DNA from 3 places in the Marinobacter sp. MIT932201 genome. Region 1 is predicted to be linked to each of the others. Evidence: predicted binding sites of a transcription regulator. Region 1 holds the regulator's gene; each other region holds the start of a gene.
The links. Region 1 encodes sigma-54, which starts transcription at its own class of promoters, with help from an activator protein. Its sites were predicted from a motif close to ANTGGCATNNANNTTGCTNT; they were not measured.
Positions count from the first base shown of each region.

Region 1 (3,280 bases):
CGAGGTCCTCCAGCACATGAAGCGCGGTACTTTTACCCGAACCGGACCTGCCACTGACGATAATCAGCTTCATGACCAAATCACCTCCACTGCAATGAAAATCAGCCGCCTGAGGCGGTCATGCGCTGGTACAGCGTGCCGGCGTCCTCACATTGCCGGAGGCGATCACAGAACGACCGCTCATTGAACTTCTCCGCCAGTTGGCTGAGCAGCTCCAGGTGTTCGCTGGTTGCCTCTTTCGGGACGATCAGGGCAAAAATCAGATCCACCGGCTGATTGTCGATGGCATCGAACTCAACGCTTTCTTCGAGCGTCATCAGAACGCCCACCACGTGATCAAGGCCCTCCAGGCGACAGTGGGGAATGGCGATCCCCTGGCCAATGCCGGTACTGCCCAGGCGCTCACGGGAAATGAGGTTGTTGAAGAGCTGGGTCTCGCTGAGCGTGTTGTCCTGGTGGTTTATTTGCTCGGCAATAAACTCCAGGGCCCGTTTCTTGCTGGACGCAGGTACCCTGCAGAGGGTGAGCTCCGGAACAAGAATAGTGTCTATGGTCAGGGATGTGTCGCTCATGGATCGACTGCGTTTCCGTTAAAAAAAAGGCTGCGACACGTTGTTCATGTCGCAGCTCGATTAGATGACTTGCATGAAAACAGCCAGTTAGCGAGAGCCGTTTCCGTGCATCCGGTCTACATTCTTTTCCTTGTGCTTGAGGATCTGGCGGTCCAGTTTATCGATCAGGGCATCGATGGCTGCGTACATGTCCTCGTTTTCTGCCTTTGCGTGAATCTCACCACCAACCACGTGCAACGTGGCTTCCGCAATCTGGCGCACCTTTTCCACTTCCAGGGTCACCTGGCAGTTACTGATGTGGTCGAAGTGACGCTCGAGCTTTTCGAACTTCTCTGAAACGTAATCTTTCAGTGCGGGAGTCAGTTCTACGTGATGGCCTGAAATATTGAGTTGCATAGGCGTCTCCTGTTGTCATCGTGCCGGCTCCCGGGAGCCGGTCTGGGTGCTGGCGCATTGTGCGCCCGCGAATACGGTGTTGCGCCCCGCATTGGGGTATTCAGACCAGCCGCTTGCGCTCGTTGGACGGCGGAATGTGCATGGCCTCCCGATACTTGGCAACGGTGCGTCGCGCAACCTTGATTCCCTGTTCTCCTAGCATGGCTGCAATTTTACTGTCGCTCAACGGCTTTTTGGGCGTTTCCGCGGCAATCAGCTTCTTGATCATCGCCCGGATGGCCGTGGAGGAGCATTCGCCGCCCTCGTCAGTGCTGACGTGGCTGGAGAAGAAATATTTCAACTCGAAAATGCCCCTTGGGGTATGCATGTATTTCTGGGTGGTTACCCGTGAAATCGTCGATTCATGCATTTCTACCGCCTGGGCGATGTCTGAAAGAATCAGCGGCTTCATGGCTTCCTCGCCGTGATCCAGGAATCCCTGCTGGTGTTCGACAATACGGGTCGCCACTTTCAACAGGGTCTCATTGCGGCTCTGCAGGCTCTTGATAAACCACTTGGCCTCCTGCAACTGATCACGCAGGTAGGTGTTGTCGGCACTGCTGTCCGCACGCCTTATAAGTGAAGCATAGCTGGCATTCACCCGAATGCGCGGGGCAATTTCCGGATTCAGCTCAACACGCCAGCGGCCATTGTGCTTGCGAACGATAACGTCCGGAATGACATAGTCGGGTTCGGCGCGATCAATCACGTCGCCCGGCCGCGGGTTAAGGCCGGTGATCAGCGCCAGAACCTCTCGCAACTGGTCTTCTTTCAGACGGCTGCGCCGCAGCAACTGGGCGTAGTCACGGTTGCCCAGCAGATTGATGTAGTGGGTAATCACCAGTCGCGCCTGGGCCAGCCAGGGCGTCTCGGGTGGTAGCTGGTTGAGCTGGATCAGCAGGCATTCCTGCAGATCCCGGGCAAACACCCCTGGCGGATCAAAGTGCTGGAGGCGGTGCAAGACGGCTTCCACTTCATCCAGTTCCAGAGGGTCTTCCTCGTTCTCATCCAGCAGTCCGGCGTGGATTTCTTCCAGAGGGCTGGTGAGATAGCCGCGCTCATCCACAGCGTCCATCAGGGCATGGGCAATGGCCTGGTCCCGTTCACTCAGCGGGGTCAGATTGAGCTGCCATTCCAAGTGATCCTGAAGTGTTTCGGTGGGCGAGTTGCGGGTCTCGAAATCGTGATCGTTCTCGTCGTCGTTGCGGGCGGCAGGTGCCGGCGCAGACTGGTAGATGTCGTCCCAGGCGGTGTCTACCGGCAGGTCGTCCGGAATGTTGTCCGGAATGTCGTTTTCGGAGGACCAATCCGGGCCATTCTCTGATTCGTCCCAGTCGCTCGAAGGTTCCGGCGCTGACTCGGCCGCGGATTCTTTCTCGCTAGTCTCGCGCTCGTCGTTCTCGGCGGTTGCGTCAGCCTGATCATCGTCCTCGGATGTCTCCAGCATGGGGTTGGATTCCAGTGCCTGCTGGATTTCCTGTTGGAGGTCGAGGGTGGAGAGCTGGAGAAGCCGGATCGCCTGTTGCAGCTGGGGCGTCATGGTCAGGCTCTGACCCAGCTTTAACTGTAAGGAGGCTTTCATAACCATGGTTCAGGATCCGTCACTCATCAGCGCTTTGTGTCATAAGTCGTGAAAAATTCTATATATGCCGGTTACTTGCCGTCGTTTTATTTTACCCTAGCAAGTTCTTTGCCGAGTTTACTTGCTACAGGTCATCAAAACAATGAGCCTTTCGGTGTCACAGCCTGAATTCATCGCCCAGGTAGACTTCCTTGACTTGCTGGTTGGCCAAAATCGCATCGGCATTGCCGGAGGCGATGATGTGGCCTCCGGAGACAATGTAGGCGTTCTCGCAGATGTCCAGGGTCTCTCGCACGTTGTGATCGGTAATCAGAACGCCAATACCCTTGTCACGCAGATGCCGGATGATGTGCTTGATGTCGCTTACGGATATCGGGTCGACACCGGCGAAGGGTTCATCCAGAAGTATGAAGGCCGGTTCCATGGCCAGCGCCCGGGCAATTTCCACCCGTCGCCGTTCCCCTCCCGACAGGGCCATGCCAACGCTGTCCCGGATATGGGTTATGTGGAATTCTTCCAACAACTCCTCGAGCTTTTTCTCTCGATCCGCTTTGCCCAGCCCCCGACGGGTTTCGAGGATCGCCATGATGTTGTCGCGTACCGACAACTTGCGGAACACCGAGGCTTCCTGGGGCAGGTAACCGATGCCTTGCTGGGCGCGTCCGTGCATCGGCAGTGGCGTAATATCCCG
Region 1 covers NZ_CP138917.1:2,980,544-2,983,823, reverse strand. Annotated here, with positions in the region: gene rapZ (RNase adapter RapZ) at 1-73, opposite strand, end outside; gene ptsN (PTS IIA-like nitrogen regulatory protein PtsN) at 102-572, opposite strand; gene hpf (ribosome hibernation promoting factor) at 660-968, opposite strand; gene SIC15_RS13635 (RNA polymerase factor sigma-54) at 1,069-2,589, opposite strand; gene lptB (LPS export ABC transporter ATP-binding protein) at 2,747-3,280, opposite strand, start outside.

Region 2 (3,280 bases), 2.1 Mb from region 1:
ACGCTCCTTGATGTTCCGGCTGGTAACGTACTTGCCTTCCTTGCCGGCAAACGGCGAATCGTTGACCTGGAAGGTCATGGATACGGTCGGCTCATCCACCGTCAGTGCCGGCAGCGCTTCAACGTTGGCCTGGTCACAAAGGGTGTCGGAGATGAACAGCTCATCCATACCGCTGACACAGACAATGTCTCCAGCCTGGGCTTCGTCCACCTCGACCCGCTGCAGACCGGAATGCCCCATGATCTTTAGGATTCGGCCGTTGCGCTTTTTGCCGTTGGCGCCAATGGCGGTTACCGGCGAGTTGGTCTTGATCTTGCCGCGCATGATTCGACCGATGCCTATCACACCAAGGAAGCTGTTGTAATCCAGCTGGGAAATCTGCATCTGGAACGGGCCGTCCGGATCAACGTTCGGAGCTGGCACGTGATCAACAATCGCCTGGAATACGGAATCCATGTTGTCATCGAGCTTTTCGTGATCCATGCCGGCAATGCCGTTCAGGGCACTGGCGTAGACAATCGGGAAGTCCAATTGCTCATCGGTCGCGCCCAGGTTGTCAAACAGGTCGAATACCTGATCTACAACCCAGTCCGGACGGGCGCCAGGACGGTCGATCTTGTTAACCACCACGATCGGGCGCAGACCCGCCGCAAATGCCTTCTGGGTAACGAAACGGGTCTGGGGCATGGGGCCGTCGATGGAATCAACCACCAGCAGCACGCAATCCACCATACTCATAACCCGCTCAACCTCACCACCGAAATCAGCGTGGCCCGGCGTGTCTACAATATTGATGTCGTAGCCATTCCATTTCAGAGCAGTGTTCTTTGCGAGAATGGTAATGCCACGCTCTTTTTCCTGATCATTGGAATCCATGACCCGCTCGCTATCGAGCTCTTTGCGCTCCAACGTACCTGACTGGCGCAAAAGCTGGTCGACAAGCGTGGTTTTTCCATGGTCAACGTGGGCGATGATGGCGATATTACGAAGTTTCTCAATCACAAAAATATTCCTGCGGCATGCACTCAATGACCTGAGAAGGTCGTTCGCAGGGGAATCCCAGCACATGCCGTCTCAAATCCGTAAAATGAACTCATTCACCGGAGCTGGCTGCCCGGCACCCTGCATGGTGTTTTCCGATCATTGATCCGGAAAGACAGGGTAAAAAATGAAGCGGCGCGCAGTATAGCGAAAAGTCTGTGTCGTTAATATGAAGAAAAACGCCTATTCTTCATACAGGGGGCTCGCACCTCATTGGGGCGACCACCCCATAAATGCACCAACAAGGTGCACCATTTGAGTGCAGGTTTTCGGTGGAGGGCGCATCATTTCCTTCTAATATGCCCCAAACCCTTGCAGTTGCGCCGTTCTGGAGCATGCCCTAAAAATTGGCAAGCGCCTTGCTTTATCGAAATCAGCCGAAATTTACAGGTAAGACGCAACGGCATTTGCTAAGCTGCGCAAACCTGAGAAACAGATCGGAACCCGGTAACCCGGGCGATCCGGCGCCACGAACATGAATACAGCCGCCTGTGCGGTATAACTTACGGAGCATGCACAATGTCCAAGACAGTTGATTTGATCAAAGAACACGAAGTCAAATGGGTTGACCTGCGCTTCACTGACAGCCGCGGTAAAGAGCAGCACGTTACACTGCCTGCCACCGAAGTAGATGAAGACTTTTTCGCAGACGGCAAGATGTTTGACGGCTCCTCCATCGCGGGCTGGAAAGGCATCAACGAATCCGACATGATCCTGATGCCGGACGACGAGACTTCCGTACTCGATCCGTTCACCGAAGAGACCACAGTAAACATCACCTGCAACATCGTAGAGCCTTCTACCATGCAGGGTTACGAGCGTGACCCACGCTCCGTTGCCCGTCGCGCAGAGGAATACCTCAAGTCTACCGGCATCGCAGACGGCGCCCTGTTCGGTCCCGAGCCCGAGTTCTTCGTGTTTGACTCCGTAAAATGGAACGTCGACATGCAGGGTGCGATGTACCACATCCATTCTGAAGAAGCTGCCTGGGTTTCTGGCGAAGATTTCGATCGCAACAACATCGGTCACCGCCCGGGCGTAAAAGGCGGTTACTTCCCGGTTCCGCCGGTTGACAGCCTCCACGACCTGCGTGGCGCCATGTGTGCGGCCATGGAGTCCATGGGACTGGAAATCGAAGTGCACCACCACGAAGTGGGCACCGCTGGCCAGTGTGAAATCGGCGTTGGCGCCAACACTCTGACCCGCAAAGCAGACGAAGTTCAGATCCTGAAGTACTGCGTGCACAACGTGGCCCACGCCTACGGCAAGACCGCCACTTTCATGCCCAAGCCGGTGGTTGGCGATAACGGTTCCGGCATGCACGTTCACATGTCCCTGAGCAAAGACGGCAAGAACCTGTTTGCCGGTGACAGCTACGCTGGCCTGAGCGAAACCGCTCTGTACTACATCGGCGGTGTGATCAAGCACGCCAAGGCCATCAACGCCTTCACCAACAGCTCTACCAACTCTTACAAGCGTCTGGTTCCGGGCTTTGAAGCTCCGGTTATGCTGGCCTACTCTGCCCGTAACCGTTCAGCCTCTATCCGTATCCCGTATGTGAACAGCCCGAAAGCGCGTCGTATCGAAGTTCGCTTCCCTGATCCGTCTGCCAACCCGTACCTGGCGTTTGCAGCGCTGATGATGGCTGGCCTCGACGGCATTCAGAACAAGATCCACCCTGGCGATGCCATGGACAAGGATCTGTACGACCTGCCGAAAGAAGAAGCCCTGAGCATTCCGACCGTGGCCGAGACTCTGTCCGAAGCCCTGGACTGCCTGGAAGCAGATCACGAGTTCCTGACTCGTGGTGGCGTATTCACCGAAGACATGATCGCAGGCTACGTTGATCTGAAGCGCGGTGAAGTCGAGAAACTGAACATGACCACTCACCCGATCGAGTTCGACCTGTACTACTCCTGCTAACACCTCGCTTTAGAGGAAAGCAGACAAGCCCCGCCTTCGTGCGGGGCTTTTTTGTGAGCAGCCGCACAGTGCCTGGAGCCCTTAACGATATGTAACCAACATCAGGCTCTGCAGGCGTTGAAAAGACTCCGGGCGCCGCCGATAATCGAGGAAACCCAATAACAGGTGAGCTTATGAGTCCAAAGTCTGGATTGGTTGCCGGCCTTTTCTTTTTGCTTGCGGTTCCCGTCTCTGCCGAGGTTTACCGAAATGTCGATGCCTACGGCAACGTCACATACTCTGACGAGCCGAGCGAGGGCTCTGAAGCGGTCCAGGT
Region 2 covers NZ_CP138917.1:839,233-842,512, reverse strand. Annotated here, with positions in the region: gene typA (translational GTPase TypA) at 1-1,002, opposite strand, end outside; gene glnA (glutamate--ammonia ligase) at 1,561-2,964, shown strand; gene SIC15_RS03845 (DUF4124 domain-containing protein) at 3,138-3,280, shown strand, end outside.
Region 2: glnA (glutamate--ammonia ligase) is a predicted target of sigma-54. The motif match lies at 1,388-1,407, and genes of this name have one in related genera.

Region 3 (3,280 bases), 2.0 Mb from region 1:
CGGCGGCTCCCGCCAGCCCCCGGAACGAATCGGAAGCCCGGCCACCGAATGGACGCTGGCCACTTCCATGGCCGCTGCATCCTCCAGCCCCGGAAGAATGCCGGGCAACCGACTGGCGAGCATACTCTTGCCGGTTCCCGGTGGACCGAAGAACAAAAGATTGTGGTTGCCAGCCGCCGCGACCTCCAGAGCCCTTCGGGGTACCCGCTGGCCACGCACATCCGACAGATCCGGCACCTCACCCTGAGTGGCCGGCGGCTGTTCCAGCGAGGATCGCGGCACTGGCACCAGGCGGGCGCGGCCACTCAAATGCTCGCACACCGCCAGCAGGTGGCCGGCCGCCAGAACGTCACCCTGGCTGGCCAGGGCAGCCTCCTCGGCATTGCCATGCGGAACCAGCAAACTCCGCTGATCTTGCCGGGCCGCCAGCACAGCCGGCAATACACCCTTGAGCGGCCTCAATGCACCATCAAGGGACAATTCGCCCAGAAATTCGCAATCGGAAAGACTCTCCACCGGGATCTGTCCCGAGGCTGCCAGAATGCCCAGAGCGATGGGCAAATCGAACCGACCTCCCTCCTTGGGAAGATCGGCAGGCGCAAGATTAATGGTGATTCTGCGGGCAGGAAACTCGAAGCCGGCGTTCAGGAGAGCGCTCCGAACGCGCTCCTTGCTTTCTCGGACACCGGTTTCCGGCAGGCCCACGATCGATAGCGCCGGCAGACCGCCGGAAAGATGGACCTCGACGGTAACGGCCGGCGCTGACACGCCAATTGAGGCGCGGGAATGAACGATAGCAAGCATGACAACCTTCCATGGTAATGAGCGGAACTGCTGGCCCGGCGTCCTGCCGGGCGTGTCCGTGGTTTACTGTTTTGGCAGGGAATTTTCCAGTTCGGCCACCCGCTTCTCGAGCGCGTCCACCTTTTCACGGGTCTTCAGCAAGACGGCCTGCTGGGCATCGAATTCCTCTCGTGTCACCAGCTCAAGGCGGGACAGTACAGCCATCACAGTCGCCCGGGCCTGGGTTTCAAAATCTTCCCGTGCAGCGCGGGCCATGTCGGGTACGAACTGGCCAAACTGGCCCTGCAGCTGAGCAAAAATATCCTGTGGACCTTTCACACATCACCTCACGAATCACTGAAATGTCCGGCTTCGACTAAAAGACAGGGCCTGTTGCCGGTCTGCGGGAGTGTATCACATCGCAGCCCCTGCCATACTGTAGGTTGCGGACCCTATAATGGGGGCTGCCCGGCCAGAGAGCCCGCTCCAATTTGGCTCACTGGTCAGCTACCCGCTCTATTTTGGTGCACAACTTTGCGCCATTCTGGTACGCGGATATCATATATAATTGTTTTTATTGTAATTTTTTGCGTTGGCATACCCGATGCTAAAGCTCTCGTACGCAATCCGCACAATTGGTGTGCGAGGTGGCAGCATCCCGAACTCAACAATCGGCCGACGGGCCCTCACTGTTGGGACGGCTTTACCAAGGAGAAAGCAATGAAACTTGTGACAGCGATCATCAAGCCTTTCAAGTTGGATGATGTCCGTGAGGCACTATCCGAGATTGGCGTACAAGGCGTAACCGTCACTGAAGTCAAAGGCTTCGGTCGGCAAAAAGGCCATACAGAACTCTATCGTGGCGCGGAATATGTAGTGGACTTCCTGCCCAAAGTGAAGGTGGAAGTTGCCATTGGCGACAACCTGCTGGACCAGGTCATCGAGTCCATCACCAAGGCAGCCAACACCGGCAAGATAGGCGACGGCAAGATCTTTGTGACTGAACTGGCTCAAGCCATCCGGATCCGGACTGGCGAAACCGGCGAAGAAGCGGTCTGAACCAGCTCTGATAATTCGAACAGCCAACGCAAAAAATTTTTATAACCTGAAAAGCCTCGTGCGGAGGGCTTCATATGGAAAGCAATCTAAATCACATTTTTGAACTCCAGTATGCGCTGGATACCTTTTACTTCCTGATTTGCGGTGCCCTGGTCATGTGGATGGCCGCCGGCTTTGCCATGCTGGAAGCTGGCCTGGTGCGTGCCAAGAACACCACCGAAATCCTGACCAAAAACGTGGCCCTGTTTGCGGTCGCCTGTACCATGTACCTGATTGTCGGCTACGACATCATGTACGACGGTGGCATCTTCCTGAGCGGCGTCACAACTGTGGCCGAGATGGACGACGCAGCCATTGCCGGTGTCATTGCAGCCTCTACCGAAGCTGGTTTCAGCGACATGGGTGAGTACAGTGGCGCTTCCGACTTCTTCTTCCAGGTTGTCTTCGTTGCGACCGCCATGTCCATCGTTTCCGGTGCCGTGGCCGAGCGCATGAAGCTCTGGGCTTTCCTTGCTTTCGCGGTTGTTATGTGTGGTTTCATCTACCCGATGCAGGGTTCCTGGACCTGGAACGGCGACGCGGTATTCGGCATGTACGAGCTGAGCTACAGCGACTACGCCGGTTCCGGTATCGTTCACATGGCCGGCGCAGCTGCAGCCCTGGCTGGCGTTATCCTCCTCGGCGCCCGTAAAGGCAAGTACGGCGCCAAAGGCGAGATCCGCGCCTTCCCGGGTGCCAACCTGCCCCTGGCAACGCTTGGTACCTTCATCCTGTGGATGGGCTGGTTCGGGTTCAACGGTGGCTCTACCCTGAAGCTGGGTGGTATCGGTGTTGCCAACGAAGTTGCCAACGTGTTCCTGAACACCAACGCGGCTGCAGCCGGTGGCCTGATTGCTGCCCTGATCGTAGCTCGCCTGATGTTCGGCAAGGCTGACCTGACCATGGCCCTGAACGGCGCCCTGGCTGGTCTGGTTGCCATCACTGCCGAGCCGGCGGACCCGTCTCCCCTGCTCGCCACCATCATTGGCGCCATCGGTGGCACCCTGGTTGTGTTCTCCATCGTGACCATGGACAAGCTGCGCATTGACGACCCGGTCGGTGCCATCTCTGTGCACGGCGTGGTTGGTATCTGGGGTATCTTCGCGGTTCTCCTGTCCGACGCAGACGCTACCTTCATGGGTCAGCTGGTCGGCATGCTCACCATCTTCGTCTGGGTATTCGTTACCAGCCTGATCGTCTGGAGCATCCTGAAAGCCGTCATGGGCATTCGGGTCAGCGAAGAAGACGAGTACGAAGGTGTGGATCTGTCCGAGTGCGGTATGGAAGCCTATCCGGAGTTTGTCAGCGGCAAGCAGTAAGCCCTGACACAAAGCACGAATAAAAGGGGCGCCATCTGGCGCCCCTTTTTTTCTTTGCAGACCTTACTCAGCCTTCTTCC
Region 3 covers NZ_CP138917.1:617,828-621,107, reverse strand. Annotated here, with positions in the region: gene SIC15_RS02810 (YifB family Mg chelatase-like AAA ATPase) at 1-804, opposite strand, end outside; gene SIC15_RS02805 (accessory factor UbiK family protein) at 868-1,122, opposite strand; gene glnK (P-II family nitrogen regulator) at 1,504-1,842, shown strand; gene SIC15_RS02795 (ammonium transporter) at 1,917-3,200, shown strand; gene speE (polyamine aminopropyltransferase) at 3,268-3,280, opposite strand, start outside.
Region 3: glnK (P-II family nitrogen regulator) is a predicted target of sigma-54. The motif match lies at 1,375-1,394, and genes of this name have one in related genera.